Regions from separate parts of the Ruminococcus gauvreauii genome, predicted to be linked through region 1. Evidence: a T-box and tRNA genes for the amino acid it is inferred to sense, from the RefSeq annotation. Region 1 holds a T-box; the other holds one or more tRNA genes.
The links. A T-box is a leader RNA that pairs with one kind of tRNA and senses whether it is charged. The one in region 1 lies ahead of metG (methionine--tRNA ligase), so its partner is inferred to be a tRNA-Met.
Positions count from the first base shown of each region.

Region 1 (9,569 bases):
GAAAAAGACTACTCAAGATTGTTCGCTGATGATATCGTTACAAGAATTACCATCTGTATGCCCAACTTATGTGAAAAGAAGAGTTACCGTACGAAAGCGGTGTATGAGGTTTTTAACGAGTATAACAAAAAATACCAGCAGGTATTTGGCTCACCGAAATCAAAACGATAAGACCAATGTCATAACCCGGACAATAAAAAGTGCGCATACAATATACATTACCGGGTGGATCTTTTTTACTTGTCCGGTACAGAGCTTTATGATAAACCACGCGAGCATGGCGAACATAATACCCGTGGCAACGGAATAGGTGAGCGGCATGAGCAAAAATGCCAGATAACCGCCGACCGCGTCGGCGACATCGCTGTCGAAATCCATCTTCCGAATGGATGATGCCATAAAAAATCCTACCATGATCAGCGCAGGAGCCGTCGCAAAAGAAGGGATCGCCAGAAAAACAGGGGACAGGAACAGGGCGGCGATAAACAAAATACCGGAGGTCAGGGCCGTCAGGCCGGTTCTGCCTCCCTCAGCGACACCGGAGCTGGACTCTACAAAGCTGGTGATCGTGGAGGTGCCCATAATGGAGCCGGCAACTGTTCCGATCGCGTCGGAAGTCAATACGCGCCCTGCTTTAGGCAGGTTTCCGTCTTTATCCAGCAGGTTTGCCTTGTCGGCTACGCCGATTGCGGTACCGATGGTATCAAACATATCCACGAACAGAAAGGAGAATAAGATGACAATAAACTGTGAAAGGTGCTTGGCAGCCCAGGGGAAGTTGAATTTAAAAAAAGTAGGGGCGATAGACGGAGGTATCAGAGAAGCAGCTGTAAATGAGGGGATCAGTGAGGGCTGATCTGCAGTGACCGCATACCAGCCGGACAGCTGGGCGAGAATCCCCAGACCCCAGGTGATCAGAATGCCCCACAGGATGGAAGCCTTTACATGAAAATGGTTCATGACGGCGATGATCAGAACACCTGCCAGACATAATACCATCTGGGGACTGGAAATATCGCCAAGGCTCACAAGAGTTGCTTCATTTGCCACGACGACCCCCGAACTTTTTAAACCGATAAGCGCAATAAACAACCCAATACCCGCGGTAATACCGTATTTCAGATTGGCTGAAACAGAGTTCGCAATCGTTTCACGCAGCTTAAAGAAGGATAGCAGGATGAAAATAATTCCTTCGATGAACACTGCGGTAAGGGCGATGCGCCAGGGATCTTCGATTCCCTTAAGGTCCTGTAAGCAGACCGTATAGGTGAAGTATGCATTCAGCCCCATGCTGGCAGACAGTACCAGGGGGTAATTGGCCCATAATGCCATAATGCAGGTTGCCAGAGCAGAGGCGAGGGCGGTTGCCGTAAAGACCGCTCCGGCATCCATCCCGGAAGCGCCCAGAAGGTTGGGATTGACAGCGAGGATATATGCCATGGTCAGAAAGGTGGTGATACCTGCTGTGATTTCAGTGCGGACGGTAGTATTATGTTCCTTCAGTTTAAAAAGTTTTTCCATGCGTGTTCTTCTCCGATAGCGTTTAGATATAATCAAAGTATCGGAAAACAGCCACATTTCTATTCATATTCGTGAAAATAAAACTGATTTTTCCCGCAGCTCTTGGCCTTATACATTGCAGTATCCGCCGCTTTGTACAACGCTTCATAGGAGGAGCCGCAGACAGGGCAGCCGGCAATGCCGACGCTGATTGATATCTGCGAGATACCGTTAAGTTTAAGCTCAGAAAAACGCTGGATGATCAGTTCCCCTTTCATACAGGCAATGTCCTGATTGTCGGTATCCCCCATAAAGGCAATGAATTCGTCTCCGCCGACTCTTCCCACGGGATCATATTCCCTGAAAGTGCGGCGAAGGAGAACGCCGGCTTCTTTTAGAATCTGATCGCCGGTATCATGCCCATAGGTATCATTGATGTATTTAAAATTATCAATATCCATCATAAACAAAAAGCCGGTTTTTTTCTCAGAGAGTTCCCTGCCGATGGATGAGCGGATGCCTTCCAGATTCAGCAGACCCGTCAACGGGTCTGTTTTTGTCTGTCTAAGGAGTTTCAGCTCTTTGGTTTTCCTTCCGCTGATATTTGACAGCTTGCCCATGAGTTTTACGACGATACCCTCAGTTGCCACCGGCTGCACCTGGCATTCATACCATAACCATTGTTTATCCTTTTGCAGAAGCCGGATTTCCAGTGACTGCGGGCTGGTATTATGCAGGCAGGATCTCATCATTTTCTTAAGGGGCTGACTGTCTTCAAAATGGAGTATCTCAAACTCGTGATCCAAAAAGTGTTCAAACGTGGTCTGTTCGAGATCCAGCATTTGGGTGGCGTTGGGCGTCAGCTCTATAAGATCGGATTTTACATCGTATTCAAACAATATTGTATCGGTAAAGTTAGACAACGCTGCATAACGGGCTTCTTCAAGCTGAATTTTCTGCTGCTGCCGGATGATGACCCGGAAAACCAAGACTGCGATAAGGATTGTTAATAGGATTACTGCCAGGCTGACAGCTACGGTACTTTTAAGAATTTTGTGAAGCACCGCGTCAACCGCGCTGGTTTTGGTTATCTGCACCAGATTCCAGTCATTATATCCCAAAGAGACACTGGAACAAAAATAGTTCGTATGATCTAATTTGAACTTTACAGTGGTATTGTGATCCTCTTTAAGTGCAGGACGAAGGAGGTCGACAGACTTGTCAGACACATTATTTTTCTTCAGGGTTTCCAGAAGATTTGTGCCCATCCAGTTTTCATCGTGGTTGCTGAAAAGGATATAACCGTCGGAATCAACGATACATTGTACTGAGTTTTTATAGAAAGAAGAGGTCGGTATCGGTGTCAGCAGCATGTCGGCACTGACGGTGCAGCGCAGCATGCCGACGGTCTGTCCGCTGCGTTGTACCGGCTGTCCAAATGCAAAAAAATAATCATTCAGCCGTGTAGAGTAATGTATTGATGAGATGACGCTCTCGCCGGCCATCAGTTTTTCGTAAATCTCCATATCTTCAGCAGGGGCCGCGGGGCGCGTGACCATGTCATAGCATTCTTCAGCGGTAACGTACTGTATGGAGTATTCATAAGACTCACAGAGATTCTCCAGGTAATCGGAAGCCCATTTTCCTTCCGGATTGACGGAAGAAGTACTCAGTACCTGTGCGGCCGCGCTCATACGCCCCTGCAGGCCGGCCAACAGGGTGCTGACATACTGGCTCTGATTGAGTGCGTAGGCAGTCAGGTTTTCAGTTTCCATATGTTCAAACTGCATGTTCAGACTCTGCTGATAGACAGCAAAAAGAATGCCGACTGAAAGTATAAAGATCAGTGTGCATAGGATACTGAGACGCAGTTTGAGTTTTGGTGAGGAATTTCTCGATTTCATATCGGAATGCCCTTTTTCAACAATTAAGAATATTCATCTGTAGTCTCCTGCTTTTCAGGCTGAGGTATTGGATTTTATGTCACAACGTAAGTTGTTATAAGTATATTACGGCTGGAAAAATAAGTCAATCCGGGAGAAAGGGAAAATAAAAGGAGGCGGAAAGTCCGCCTCCTTAATATCTTATGTATCTTAATTAACCGAAATATCTTTTTAACAGGCCTTCAAATGCCTTTCCGTGACGAGCCTCGTCTCTTGCCATCTCATGAACCGTATCATGGATTGCATCCAGATTAGCAGCTTTTGCACGTTTTGCAAGATCGAATTTTCCTGCAGTAGCGCCGTTTTCGGCTGCAACTCTCATCTCCAGGTTCTTCTTTGTGCTGTCTGTTACGACTTCGCCGAGTAATTCTGCAAATTTTGCCGCATGCTCTGCCTCTTCATAAGCAGCTTTTTCCCAGTAGAGGCCGATTTCCGGATAGCCTTCTCTGTGAGCAACTCTTGCCATTGCGAGATACATACCTACCTCTGAACATTCACCGTTGAAGTTTGCCCTTAAATCCTCGATGATATCTTCGCTTACGCCCTGCGCTACGCCTACAACATGTTCAGCTGCCCATGACATTCCTTCGGACTGCTCTGTAAATTTGTCAGCCGGTACACCACACTGCGGACATTTTTCCGGTGCTGCATCTCCCTCATGAACATAACCACATACACTGCATACGAATTTTTTCATTGTTTGTTTCTCCTTTTCTTTTTTTGATTTATTTGTTATTAGTTATCTTAATTGATAATAGTAATTATTACTATTTTAGATTACCACATCTTTCTGTTGATGTCAATAGTGTTTTTTGGGATTTTTTTCCTTGATTATAACATATCATTTGGTGATGCGGAACAATTTTCACAGAGGCCATAGAAATGTGCGATATAGTTATCGATACTTCCGTTAAAATTCTTTGATGCCGCTTCCTTGATGTAATCGATATTTTCCATATCCAGATCTATAACACTGTGACATCTGGTGCAAATGAAATGATGATGCGGTTTTACATTGCCATCATAGCGGTCGGCCCCGTCTCCCGTTGTAATTTTCATGATTTCACCGATACTCTCGAGCAAAGCCAGATTTCTGTAAACTGTGCCGAGACTGATATTCGGATAAATCTGGCGGATATTCTCGTATACAGTATCCGCGTTGGGATGATCCTTACGGGAAGCCAAAAATTCCTTGATGGATTCGCGCTGGCGACTGTATTTTAAAGCTCCCATGCACCCTCCTTTCAATAATGATAATGATTACTATTACAGTATAGCATATTTTTCCTGAATGTCAACAGGTTTTTAAATTTTTCGTGGAAATGTGTTATTTACAAAACCGCTTCCTTGTGCTAGTGTATAGATAAGAAATAATACTGATACAAACACCGTGACGAAGAGAGTACCATAGACATCGGTTTTACAGAGAGATCCGGATGCTGAGAGGGATCAACAGATACTTTGGGAAGATGGCTTCTGAGAGGCGCACCGAACAGTGCATTGCACTGCAAGGCTGCGACAGGATTCGCCTGTTACAGCGAGCGGGTATAGTTGTACCCAGAGAGGTTCATACTGTGAGGTATGGACGAACGGAAGTGGTAACACGGGTGATACGGCTCGTCTTCTTTTTTGAAGACGAGTCTTTTTTGTTACGCAGGAAATTGCGCGGGAGCGCAATCTCATTTATTTCATTCAAATGAAAGTCAGGAGGAAGAAAATGGACAGCAAAAAATATTATATGACAACAGCAATTGCCTATACCTCAGGTAAACCGCATATCGGAAATACCTACGAGATCGTATTGGCGGACAGTATTGCAAGGTTTAAGAGACAGCAGGGATATGACGTGTTTTTTCAGACGGGAACGGATGAACATGGGCAGAAGATTGAACTGAAGGCGGAAGAGGCCGGTATCACACCGAAGGAGTTCGTAGATAATGTGGCGGGAGAGATTCGAAGGATCTGGGATCTGATGAATACTTCTTATGATAAATTTATCAGAACGACGGATAAGGAACACGAGGCTCAGGTTCAGAAAATCTTTAAGAAGCTTTATGATCAGGGGGATATCTATAAGGGATATTATGAAGGAATGTACTGTACACCGTGTGAATCTTTTTTCACGGAATCCCAGCTGGTGGATGGAAAATGCCCGGACTGCGGGCGTGAGGTGACACCGGCGAAGGAAGAGGCATATTTCTTTAAGATGAGCAAATACGCGGATCGTCTGATCGAACATATCAATACACATCCGGAATTTATACAGCCGGTATCCAGGAAGAATGAGATGATGAACAATTTCCTGCTTCCGGGGCTGCAGGATCTGTGTGTTTCCAGGACCTCATTCAGCTGGGGCATCCCGGTGAGCTTTGATCCGAAGCATGTGACTTATGTGTGGCTGGATGCGCTGACGAACTATATTACGGGTATCGGCTATGACTGTGATGGAAACAGTTCGGAACTGTTTGACAGTAACTGGCCGGCAGACCTGCATCTGATCGGGAAAGATATCATCCGCTTCCATACGATTTACTGGCCCATTTTTCTGATGGCACTGGACCTCCCGCTGCCGAAACAGATTTTCGGACATCCGTGGCTGCTGCAGGGAGACGGGAAGATGAGCAAGTCAAAAGGGAACGTGCTGTATGCGGATGAGCTGGTTGAATTTTTCGGTGTTGACGCGGTGCGCTATTTCGTACTGCATGAGATGCCGTTTGAAAATGATGGCGTGATCACCTGGGAGCTGATGGTTGAGCGGATGAATTCTGAACTTGCCAATACCCTGGGTAACCTGGTAAACCGTACGATCTCCATGTCAAACAAGTATTTTGGAGGCGTTGTGACGAACACCCGGGTAAATGAACCGGTGGATGATGAGCTGAAAGCCGTTGTACAGGCAACAAGAGATAAAGTGGCGAATAAGATGGAAGAACTCCGTGTCGCAGATTCTATGACAGAGATTTTCAGCCTGTTTAAGCGCTGCAACAAATATATTGATGAAACCATGCCGTGGGCGCTCGCAAAAGATGAGAGCAAAAAAGACCGTCTTGCTGCGGTTCTTTACAATCTGGTAGAGAGCATCTGCATCGGGACGTCACTGCTGGAATCCTACATGCCGGAGACCGCAGAGAAGATCTTTGGACAGCTGAATGCAGGCAGAAGGTCTTATGATGAACTGAACCGGTTTGGCTTATATCCCTCCGGCGGCAAAGTTACAGAAAAACCGGAGATTTTGTTTGCCCGCCTTGATATAAAAGAAGTCCTGGAAAAAGTAGAGGCAAAGCAGGCAGCACAGGCTCAGAGTGAGGAGCCGGAGGGCACGTTTATCGATATTGAGCCGAAAGCGGAGATCTCTTATGATGACTTTATGAAAATGCAGTTTCAGGTAGGTGAGATCATCGCGTGTGAGGAAGTTCCGAAGTCGAGAAAACTTCTGTGCTCTCAGGTGAGGATCGGCAGCAGGGTGCGTCAGATCGTGTCCGGTATTAAAGCGGACTATAAACCGGAAGATATGGTTGGAAAGAAGGTCATGGTTCTGGTGAACCTGAAACCGGCAAAACTGGCAGGCGTGATGTCAGAAGGGATGATCCTCTGTGCGGAAGATGAAGACGGAAAGCTGTCTCTTATGGTGCCTGAGAAGGATATGCCGGCGGGGGCACGGATCAGTTAATGACGAAGGAGCCGGCTATGATATTTGAGAGTCATGCGCATTATGATGATGAGGCGTTTGATGAGGACAGAGAAGAACTGCTTGGTGCGATGAGGGCGCATGGGGTTGAATACATCATCAATTCATCGGCCAGTGTCCGCGGACTTCATGGAACCGTGAAGCTGATGGAACAGTATCCGTTTATCTATGGGGCGGTGGGTCTGCATCCGGATGAGGTCGGTGATATGACGGCTGATCTGATGGAAGAGATCCGTGAGCTGTGCCGCCATGAAAAGACGGCTGCAGTCGGGGAGATCGGCCTTGACTACTACTGGGATAAGGAGAGGCATGAACTTCAGAAAAAGTGGTTTGAAGCTCAGATGGAACTTGCCAGGGAGGAAAAGCTGCCGTTCATTGTACACAGCCGTGACGCTGCCGCGGATACGCTGGATATGGTCAAAGCTCTGCACGGCGGGGACATCGGAGGCGTCATCCACTGTTTTTCCTATTCAAAAGAGACCGCACGGGAATATCTGGATATGGGTCTTTATCTCGGTATTGGAGGGGTGATTACATTTAAAAATGCCAGGAAGCTGAAAGAGGTGGTGGAATATGCCCCGCTTGCGTCACTGCTCCTTGAGACGGACTGCCCGTATCTGGCGCCTGCTCCGTATCGGGGAAAACGAAACCACTCGCTATATCTGACTTATGTCGCGCAGGCGATCGCAGAGCTGAAGAATGTATCTTATGAAGAGGTGGTGGCTGCAACCAATGAGAACGCAAAGACACTTTTTACCAGAGTAAAATGAGAAACCGGGAGGATATCGGGAAATTGACACCGTATCCTCCCGGTTTGTGCGTGATGGATCATTTTAACAGGCAGGAATCCGTTCGGAAACATTGACAGTTTCTATACCGATTGGTATAATTAATGTCAGGGAAAATCCGAAAGGAAGTTGCTTATGGATAATAGAGAAAATATTTTACAGTGTGCGCTTGCCCTTTTTTACATGAAGGGATACGATGCGGTGGGGGTTCAGGAAATTGTGGATACCGCCGGCATAACGAAACCCACACTGTATTATTATTTTGGAAGTAAAAGGGGCCTGCTGGAAAATGTATTAAAGGTTTACTGCGATGTTCTGAATAAAAATCTGGATGAAGCGGTTCAGTTCCAGGGTAAGATTCCGGATCTTCTGTTTCATGTGGCGAAGGCATATTTTGACTTTGCCGTGAGATACCGGAAATGTTATCTGCTGATGCTGGCGCTGTTTTATTCTGGAAGGGAAAACGAGGGATTTAAGACTGTCTATCCGCTGATACAGGATTATTATAACAGGATTGTCTGCATTTTCGATGAAGCGTCAGGACAGCTGGGCAATATGAACGGGAGACAGCAGCAGTTTGCTGTCGGGTTCATAGGGATCATGGATCACTATCTGATGATGCGCCAACAGGAATTCGGGGAAGACGAGATGATGGAGATTACAGACGAACAGATCCGAAGCATCGTTCATCAGTTTATGTATGGTATTTATTCTTAGAGCAGAAAATAAAGAAGGAAAAAGGGGTAGTAAATTATGGGAAAATGGTATGAAGAAGCGGTGTTCTATCATATGTATCCGATCGGTATGACAGGAGCGCCAAGGGAGAATACACAGGAAGGGGTGGTGCACCGGTTTGAACAGCTGCATCCGTGGCTCGAACATGTGCATCATCTGGGGTGTACGGCCATCTATATCGGACCGCTGTTTGAATCGACGTCTCACGGGTATGATACAAGGGACTATAAGCTGGTTGACCGAAGGCTCGGTGATAATGAGGACTTCAGGGCATTTGTGGGGGATGCTCACAGACGCGGGATCAAGGTGGTTGTGGACGGAGTGTTCAACCACACGGGAAGAGAATTCTTTGCGTTTCAGGATATTCAGAAAAACCGGGAGAATTCTCCATACTGCAGCTGGTATAAGGGGATCTGGTTCGGAGGGAATAACCCTTATAATGACGGATTTTCTTATGAGGCATGGAGGAACTGTTTTGAACTTGTGAATCTGAATCTTCAGGAAGAAGCTGTGCGCGAGTATCTGCTGGAGGTGATTCGGTTTTGGATCACGGAATTTGATATCGACGGTATACGCCTGGACTGTGCGGACTGCCTGGACTTCTATTTCATGGAAGAGATGAGACGGCGGACTTCCGAGTGGAAGGAAGACTTCTGGCTCATGGGTGAGGTGATTCACGGCGATTACTCGCGCTACATCGGCGGCGGTGAGAACATGCTGCACAGCGTTACAAACTATGAGCTTCACAAAGGCCTGTATTCCGGTCACAACGATCACAATTATTTTGAGATCGCGCATACGATCCGGCGTGAGTTTGACGCAAACGGGGGAATATACCGAGGGCTGAAGCTGTATTCCTTTGTGGACAATCATGATGTGGACCGTATTGCCAGCAAACTGCAGGTGTTCTCGCAT
Region 1 is NZ_CP102290.1:1,971,225-1,980,793, forward strand. Features, by position in the region: gene NQ502_RS09460 (hypothetical protein) at 1-171, shown strand, start outside; gene NQ502_RS09465 (NCS2 family permease) at 160-1,521, opposite strand; gene NQ502_RS09470 (sensor domain-containing diguanylate cyclase) at 1,581-3,404, opposite strand; gene NQ502_RS09475 (NADH peroxidase) at 3,598-4,140, opposite strand; gene NQ502_RS09480 (Fur family transcriptional regulator) at 4,275-4,676, opposite strand; T-box leader at 4,825-5,071, shown strand; gene metG (methionine--tRNA ligase) at 5,140-7,113, shown strand; gene NQ502_RS09490 (TatD family hydrolase) at 7,131-7,901, shown strand; gene NQ502_RS09495 (TetR/AcrR family transcriptional regulator) at 8,055-8,636, shown strand; gene NQ502_RS09500 (alpha-amylase family glycosyl hydrolase) at 8,673-9,569, shown strand, end outside.

Region 2 (9,569 bases), 640 kb from region 1:
CGTTCTTACTCTCAGCGAACTCCTGATCTTCCACTACCACTTCCGTTGTATACACTTTCTGTCCATCCCTGTTGGTATAACTTCCGGTCTGAATTCTGCCGCTGACTGCAATCTTGATCCCCTGACGGAAATACTTTTCTGCAAATTCTGCAGTTCTTCCAAATGCCACACAGCTGATAAAATCTGCGCTGGCTTCTCCGTCACGCTTAAATCTGCGGTCAACCGCCAATGTATATCTTGCAATTGCCAATGCGTTTTCTCCTGCGGAATAACGTACCTCAGGATCTCTGGTCAGACGTCCCATTAAAATTACTTTGTTCATATTCTTACCTCACTGTTCAATACTCATCCTGGCTACTATACAAACCTTTAATGGGTTTGGTCACGCAGATTACGCTTCTTTTTTTACAATTAAATATCTGAGCACGTTGTCCATGATACGTACATGTCTTTCCAGCTCTGCCGGGCATTCCGTATCCGCTTCAAACTGAATGAAATAATAGAAGCCTTCACGCATTTTCTGAATTTCGTAAGCAAGTCTCTTCTTACCCCATTCTTCAACTTCTGTCACGGTGCCGTTGTAACGTGTGATGTAGCCTTTTGCTTTCTCAACAACAGCTTCGCGCGCTTCGTCTTCAATTTTTGCATTCACAACTAATGCTAATTCATACTTGTTCATGCTGTTTACCTCCTTTTGGTCTCTGGCCTCCCAACACTGTGGGAAACAAGGATAAAATAATATATCACGAGGATTCATTCTACCATAAACAGCTTTTGAATGCAAGTACAAATTTACTCTTTTTCGTCCTTTTTCCGCAGTCCTTTGGTGTTTTTCTCCACCAGTTTTCTTGCAATCATGATCTGATGTCCGCATCCTGCACATTTCAGGCGGAAATCAGCTCCGACTCTCAGAATCTCCCACTCGTAGCTGCCGCACGGATGCTTTTTCTTCAGTTTTACGATATCTCCGATTTCATACTGCATCATTTCTCAAACTCCTGTTTCAATCTGTGAAAATACTTCTCCGATCGGGCTTTTGATGAGCAAATCCGCACTGCGGTCACGGGAGGTCGCCCCTTTATTGATCAGAACCAGGCAGTCTCCGCGAAAATAGTCGAGCAGCCCCGCCGCCGGATAGACCACCAGCGATGTTCCGCCTACAATCACAGCATCTGCCCGCGAAAGCGCAGCGACAGATTTCTCGATGGTCTCCTGATCCAGCCCTTCCTCATACAGCACAACATCCGGCTTGATCATCCCGCCGCAGCTGCAGCGGGGAACTCCGCCCGCGGCCTTCACATACCGCGCATCATAAAACTTTCTGCATTTCATGCAGTAGTTGCGGTGAACACTTCCATGAAGTTCATAGACCTCCCTGCTCCCCGCCAGCTGATGCAGTCCGTCAATGTTCTGTGTGATCACTGCTTTCAGTTTTCCCGCCTGCTCCAGCTCCGCCAGTTTGATATGCGCCGCATTCGGTTTTGCATCCAGCTCCAGCATCTTATTCTGATAAAACCGATAGAATTCTTCGGGATTTCTCACGAAAAAACTGTGGCTCAATATCGTCTCCGGCGGATAATCATATTCCTGATGGTAGAGACCGTCCGTGCTGCGAAAATCCGGTATCCCGCTCTCCGTCGATACCCCTGCACCTCCGAAAAAGACGATATGATCGTGCTCGTCAATGATCTTCTGAAGTTCCTCGATCTGGTTCATAGACATGACCTCCTATCCCAGGCGTTTCCCCTGGACGATAAAACGTGTTGATGTGTCTCCGGTGCATGTGGACAGTGATACGACACGATCCATCTTATCAAACGCCACATCGCCCACCGGTATCTCAGACAAGTCTTTCATTTTCTTCATATAATCCTCGAACGCTTTATCCGGTCCGCTGAAGAGTGTATATGCTTCGCTCTCCACCTGGACTTCGTGTGCTGAGAATATCCGGTATTTATAATTTTTTTCCGGCGTACAGATCCAGAAATACATACTCTTGGAGTATACATCTTCGTCACGGAACTGTTTCAGTGTACCGAACATGGAACCGTTTTTCATGTTATGTCCGTATACGATTGAATGGCAGTCCGAAAAATCCGGCTTATTCATATAGTCCAGAAAGATAGAGCCGGCAAAGTTGTATGTCTTTTCCGTGGTCCGGTGCAGATAAAAATCATTGTCCTCTGACTGGACGATTGGATAGCTGATATCAAGCGCCTCCACCACAAGCCAGCCGATGATATCCTCGTTGACCGCTTTCAGCGCGGCAAAATCAATTACCGGTCCTTCTTCCTCCTCCACTTCATCTGAGGTTGTCACTTCCGCGGGAACTTCAGCATACTCTTCTTCCAGCTTTTCGTACTCATTGTCCGCTTTTTTGTACTCCAGCATCGTTGATGCAAGCTTATATCCGGATACACAGAAAACTGCAACTGCGATCAGCAGCACCAGCCACCAGATCACTCTGCCTGCACCTGACTTTTTCTTTTTGTTTCTGCCCATGATCCTCTCCTTAAAAGATTTCATTTTACAGGAAACGCCAGGAGATCCTCCTGGCGCTAAAAGTTGCGGGAGTAGGATTTGAACCTACGACCTTCGGGTTATGAGCCCGACGAGCTTCCAGACTGCTCCATCCCGCGCTGCTATATTATTGATTATATTCCTTTAGATGATATTTGTCAACTCTCCTGAATGTATGATTTATCCGCCGCAAAAATATGCCTCTGCGGAAATTCCACAGTCGTCATAAATGGACACTGAACGCTTCGGACATTCACCTGATAGAATATTCTGTTTCCTGTAACCATATACGTACTTCCTGCTTTATAGGAAACAGCCCCACTGTTTGAGTATATGCTCCATCCGACCGGGGTATACCCAGAATATACCGGAATTTCAGGAAGTGTCATCTTTTCGCCTCTGATCCCTGTCTTTGTCAGTATATTCAAACGGTCAGTCGCCTTCCCGTTGTTTGTGCGAAATGATATGGTGTACAGCTTCTGCCATACCGGATAGAGGGTCACATCCTCAGTAATCAGATAGCTTTTTCCAGATGTGTATTCCGCCGACTCCGCATCCGGATCCTCTGCCCATCCCGCACTGCGGTATCCGATTTTCTCCGGCAGTTCAGGCATGATATAACGGGCGCCTTCCTCCAGCGTCTCAGTTTTAAGCTCAGTTCCGGCATCCTCAAATGTGAGCGTACAGCCTGTCTTTTCATACACCGCATAAAACACAGGTTCCTTTCCCTCTGTCATATCGTCAGCCTTAATCCGATCTCCGGGATAGTATTCTGCTCCGGTCCCATTCTCCTCAAGGCTCCACCCGATCCCCCGATGGAATTTCCTGACAGGAAGTTTTGGAAAAACAATATCCTCCTCCGGCAGTACACTGTCCGCCAGCCCCGTCAATTCTACTGCCCCGTCAAAGAAACGGACATAATGATATACGATGAAACCATTCTCAATCTCCTCTGGTTTCTCTGTGCTGACTATATTTTCTGACTGTTCTTCTGATACCTCCGGCAATACAGGCTCCAGCTGGGGTAATTGTTTTATTCCAGATGCGAATACAGTCTCTGTAAATCCAGTCAACAGTAAAAGCGTCAATATCATTCCGGATCTCCGGAACCTTTTCTCTCGTTTCTTCCTCTGCTCCATAATCTTTACTCTCCCCTAAGTAATTGTAAATTATAGCCCAATTACTGGAAGATATCAATGAAGACTCTCTTAAGAATCCATTAAAAATGTCAATTTACCGGGATGTCTATCTGTGTAATATACTCCTCCATCGAATCTATCATGCTTTCATTGACACCTGTTTCATATGCATGACCCATCAAGGTAAGCCCATGGTTTTTGGCATAGCTCAGTATCTCTTTATACTTCTCCGGAAGCTTATCCCAGCTGCCCTTGCAATATGCCCTCAGATATTTTCCTTTCGGCCGCACATACAGCCCACAGTCCTCTTTGGGGCCGGGAATTTCTATGAACAGCGCAGAATAGTTTTCCAGATCGCCGGCATAAAGGCTCTCAGCGGACAGCATCGACCCGTAAGAAGCATCGTACAGGCGATTCAGGTGATATTTTTTCGTCTCTGCAACGACTGCTTCGATCTCTTTCTCCAAAGGCATATCCGCATCCGTATGAATAATAGCCAGATACTTTTCTTCCTGTTCAACAATACTTATTTCTGACAGATTCAAGGTCAACAGCGCAGAAGTCTCCGCCTGACGAGCCTCCAGCGTTTTTCTGACAGCTTTCAGATGGAGAATCTTCTTATCCACTTCCCGTATCTTTTCCTTCAGAAGCGTATTAAGCGCATCAGCAGAACGGTTCTTCATAAATTCTGTGATCTCATTAATCGAAACTCCTAACTCCCTCAGCATCAGGATTGTCTCCAGCACAGAGCTTTGGTGATACGTGTAATATCTGTAATTGTTCTCCCCCGAGAACCGCAGGTTTAAACAGCCCCACTTCATCGTACCACATCAGAGTCTTCTTATTGATCTCATGCAGGGCTGCAAACTGACCTATCGTAAATAATTTCGTTTTACTGTTCAACATCTTTGTAATACCTCTTGACCGTACAGTTACTGTACGGATTATGATGCTATATGTCGTCACCAGTGATAATTAAAGTATAAAGGAGATCATAAAAAATGCAAGAACATGTAACGCTCAGAAACTTTCAATCATCGGATTATGAGGCTATCAGAGACGTGATACGCGAAACCTGGCAATATGACAGATTCTGCAGTCAGAAAACCGCCCGGAAGCTGGCGGCGGTCTATCTGGACAGCTGCCTCGCCAATCAGACATATACGCAGACAGCCGTTGTCGGCGGCGTTCCCGTGGGTATTATCATGGGGAAAAACATCGCCAAACACCGATGCCCTTTTTCGCTTCGTATGAGATTGTTGTTCTCGACCCTGTCCCTGCTGTGTTCACGGGAAGGCCGAAAGGTATCTGGGATTTTTAAGAATGTGAGCAGCGTAGACAAAGAACTTTTAGAAACCTGTAATCAGACATACCCCGGTGAAGTCGCGTTCTTCGCGATCAGCGCGAAATACCGCGGTAAAGGAATCGGCAAAGCGCTCTTCGGCCGTCTGACAGAATATATGAAAAGAGAGGGGATTCATACCTTTTACCTGTTTACTGATACGAGCTGCAACTATCAGTTTTATGAGCATCAGGGCATGGTACGAAAATGTGAAAAGGAGTCATCCTTCACGATCAACGGGCAAAAGCAGGGGATGCAGTTCTTTCTCTACGAGTATACTAGGGTGCCGCATACGGTCACGGACTGACGGTCTAAAGTTCATTTTTCTGCGCCTTTTCCTCTTTATCAAATTTCGCCCACAAAATGCGGTTGATCACAAAAATGATTCCCAGTATGCCAGCCTCCAGCAGCGCAAACGGGCTCTGCAAGAACAGCACCAGCTTCCCGGCAAACGGAATGTGCATCACGTACGTTCCCAGGATATCTTCCCGGTACGTCGTATAATCATCATAGCGGTCAGCGCCCTCCGCATGGGTGTAGTACTGCTCCCTGCCGGTTTCATCGACTTCCTTCTTCCGGTAATAATGTGTGAACACCGAGTCCTCACCGAGGCGGTCCACGCGAAACGAGATGATGGTTCCCTCCGGGATCTCCTGGTCATCTCCGATATTTTTTGCAACCACAAGAGAACCCACGGGGATCGTCGGCACCATACTGTCGGTCAGGATCACGAACGTCTGAAACCCGACCGTATGTTTCAATTGTTCCGGAAAGAATTTCATTCCGATTATGTAGGCGACCAATGTCACTGCGATGATGGCGGTGATGATGTTGCCTGTGATTTTCAGGGCTTTTTTCATTGGAATCTCCAAAAAATATATAAGTCAAATCTAATATATATTTAGCAAAGAAAAAACACCATCTGAATAGAGATGGTAGTTTTTCCTTTTATATAGGGCATTTTATAGCGTTCGTATCTGTAAACTCACTCACGGTGTTTTTTCTGATAATGTTCCCTTGACGTCAACAGTCAACGCTGTTCCTGCTTCTGCCAGTGCTCTGGCATCATCCGTATCATCCGGTGTTATAGTTATATGGTATGTATTTGCCCCTTCCGTCACATCTGCATCTGTCAAGCCGCTTAAACCTGAGGCACCATCCGCTTCAGTTACCGCAACAGTAAAATGATCCTTTACAGAATTTTCACCACTTTTGATGCTGCAATCTAATGCCAATTGTACATTATTTGGATCTGGCACATTTTTAACGTCAAATACCACGTCTGCCTGATAAACAGGTGCTTTAACACCAAGCTCACCTGCAGTCTCCTCATATGTAGGGGCTGATGTGGTGCTTACAACAACCGCCTTGTCTGTCATTGTCAGTGTACCAGTGGACGTAGCATCCAATACATCCCACACCGCAAACGACCCCACCGTCGTTACAACAACCGCTGCCACTGTCAGCAGGCTCAATAAACCTTTTTTCCCAAGTTTCTTAAACATACAAATTCCTCCTTATTTATGACAATTAACGTCTCGTTTAATTTATACTCATTATAGCGGAGGAGTTCGTTTTTGGATAATGCTTATTCCTGATGGCTCCGTGATAACAAAATATTATCACCAGCTTCCTCAGTCGCCATAGTTCTCCATAATAATTTCCAGAAATTCTTCTGCCTGTTCTGACAAGATTTCTTTCTTTCGTTTCAGCCACAGAAGTTTTTTCGTTATTTCACAGTCTTCAAGCCTGCAGCTTCCGATGTGCCCTTTCCGCAGCTCTTCTATCTGCCACTTGCTTCCGAAAATAAAGGAATCCGTGCGCTTTACCATATTGACAATGGCATGATAATTGTTGATCACAATCGTCTTTTTAAAATCCATCAGACGAATGCTGCCCAGGGAAACCATCTGGTTGATACTGGCAAAATAATCAGCAGGCAGGTGAATATATCCGTATGGAAGCAGTTCTTCAGGCTTTATACTCTCTCTTCCGTACAGGGGATTCTGCTCGCCCACATGGGCATATAGAGGGCTGGATGAGATCTCACTTGCAGCCAGTCCTTTAATATCCAGTATTTTTTTCACCGTCGGAAGCTGCCGTGTATTTATTACGATAATCCCAATCTCTGATTCAAGATTCGCCACATGTTCCAGTACACGTTCCACAGAAGTCTCATAGATTGAGATATTGGCATGTCGGGTTTGCATATTGTCATGAAAACGCAGCATGATCTCGTCTTTCAGAATAATATTCCCAATGGAAAGCTCAAGTTTATTCTGCATGTATTCCCGGTCTTTTCTTTTCAGTGATTCAATCTCATGAAGCTGGCTGATCACGGACTGTGCGTAGTAATACAGGCTCTCCCCCGTAGTCGTCAGGCTGACTCCGTGGTTGGACCGGATCAAAAGCTGTTCCCCCATCTCCTCTTCCAGGTTCTGAATCGCCCTGGTCAGATTGGGCTGTGTCACATACAGCGCAACCGCCGCTTTTCTCATACTCTTCTGTTCCGCAATTTCCACAAAGTACTGCAAGTATTTCAGTTCCATATGAATTTCCTTTTCCACATTTAAAATATTCTAACTAAGTATACCATGTTTATCTGGAATGATGTAAAATAGTGTAGAATTTTGTACAAGAAAAATAAACCAAAAGATTATGAGGAAACGTATATGACATGGTATGAAAACATAGAACACCGCGCAGCACAGCTGCAGCCGGAACTGGAATCTCTCAGAATGGATTTTCACCGCCATCCGGAACTTGGGTGGGAAGAGTATCGCACGAGCAGAAAAATCGCCGGGCTGCTGTCCGGGTGGGGATATGAGGTTATAAGCAGCAAGGAAGTCTGCGGCCATGAGACCGGCGTGATCGGTATCCTGCGGTGCGGTACCAGTCCCGGACCAGTCACCGCGCTCCGCTTTGACATCGACGCACTTCCGGTGTGTGAACAAGAGCAGCCTGAGCATCTCCCGTTTCGAAATGGTTTCCAGTCACAGAACCCCGGTGTCATGCACGCCTGCGGCCATGACGGACACGTTGCCATAGGGCTGGGCTGTGCACAGCTTCTGTCCGAAATCCAAACAGAGCTGAACGGTACGCTGAAACTGATCTTTCAGCCGTCGGAAGAAGGCGCCCGCGGAGCGCTCCCGATCACACAGCGCGGCTGGCTCGATGATGTAGATTATTTTCTGGCGGGACACATCATCAGCCATGAGCTGGCACGCGGCGAGGATGCCAACGTCATTCCCGGAGTCTCGTCCTCTCTGGCCACCACAAAAGCGAATGCCGTATTTCACGGCAGGTCGGCACATGCCGCGCATCCGGAGCTTGGAAGTGACGTGATTCCCGCCATCGCCGATGCCGTAAGCGCCATGCACGCTGTGGGAGGGCCCGGATTCATTCACACCGGCACCATCCATGCGGGAAGCGGACGAAACATCATCGCAGACTATGGAAAACTCGAACTGGAAACCCGCGCACAGACTACGCCGCAAAATGAGCAGCTGAAGACTCAGATGTGTCTGGCTCTCCAGTCTGCCGCCAGGAAACACGGGGTTGCCTGCGAGATCGATATTCTGGGAAGCGCACCCTCTCTCGAGAGCACCCCGCAGCTCACGGAATTTCTGAGGAATCTTTATTATGAAAAACTCACGCTGGTAAGACCAACCTCATTCGCCTCCACAGAGTTTCCCGCCAGCGAGGACGCTGCTCATATGATGGACCGGGTAAAGTCCCATGGCGGACAGGCGTCTTTCCTGCTTTTTCCGGCACGCATCGCCTCCGGACTGCATAATTCCGATTTTGATTTCCCAATGGAACTGCTCTCTGTCGGTACTGCGGCATTTACGTCCGCAGTTTATGCGTTTATGCATCAATAGCGCAGCTGGATCCCCTGTTCCTCGATCCACTCCTCCAGATCATCCTGGGCATCCGCTGCCCAGGTCTCTGAGAGATCCTTCTCTGCTTTGTTCTCTTTCGTATCGGTAACTCCTGTTATTTTCATAAACGCTTTAAGGAAACACCGAAAGATTACCGGAAAAAAGTGCTTTTAAAGGCAAAAAAGATACCTCCTACCGCGTAGGAGGTACCTTCCTTTTGTTGTCACGCTGAACCGACTACAATGCGGTTCCGTCTTGCCAGAGCGACTGCTATATGAAACCGCTCCACGCACGCACAGAATTTGTCCGCACAAGATATGATCCATGCCTCTTTGCTGCTGGGAAGAGGACCCAGTGGAAACATATGAGTCAGAATGGCCTTTTGCTCCTTTTCACTGACTTCAAAATGCTCCTGACTTTTTTTTGCCGCAGCTTTGGGATGATGGAATACCTGAGCTTCCCCCGATTCCGACTTTCCGTCAAAATCGAACAGGCAGAAGTCATGCAGTATGCCTGCACGTGCCGCCGCCCTGGCGTCGCACCCTGTCTTTTTTGCTATCACCCATGAAATATAAGAAACATTAATACTGTGCATCAACCTTGTTGTATTCTTATGCTGGATATACCTGGACAGCTTTTTGAACTCGCCGTCTTTCAGGATAATTTCCACTTCTTCCAAAAACTCTG
Region 2 is NZ_CP102290.1:2,612,061-2,621,629, reverse strand. Features, by position in the region: gene NQ502_RS12640 (single-stranded DNA-binding protein) at 1-322, opposite strand, end outside; gene rpsF (30S ribosomal protein S6) at 392-679, opposite strand; gene NQ502_RS12630 (DUF951 domain-containing protein) at 793-984, opposite strand; gene NQ502_RS12625 (NAD-dependent protein deacylase) at 991-1,716, opposite strand; gene srtB (class B sortase) at 1,729-2,502, opposite strand; tRNA gene NQ502_RS12615 (tRNA-Met) at 2,566-2,639, opposite strand; gene NQ502_RS12610 (InlB B-repeat-containing protein) at 2,679-3,659, opposite strand; gene NQ502_RS12605 (MerR family DNA-binding protein) at 3,749-4,405, opposite strand; gene NQ502_RS19425 (MerR family transcriptional regulator) at 4,359-4,565, opposite strand; gene NQ502_RS12600 (GNAT family N-acetyltransferase) at 4,661-5,308, shown strand; gene NQ502_RS12595 (S26 family signal peptidase) at 5,313-5,861, opposite strand; gene NQ502_RS12590 (hypothetical protein) at 5,991-6,506, opposite strand; gene NQ502_RS12585 (LysR family transcriptional regulator) at 6,636-7,550, opposite strand; gene NQ502_RS12580 (amidohydrolase) at 7,674-8,882, shown strand; gene NQ502_RS12575 (hypothetical protein) at 8,876-9,007, opposite strand; gene NQ502_RS12570 (HD domain-containing protein) at 9,106-9,569, opposite strand, start outside.
Region 2: it has a tRNA-Met gene. The T-box ahead of metG (methionine--tRNA ligase) is inferred to sense a tRNA for this amino acid. The anticodon was not compared.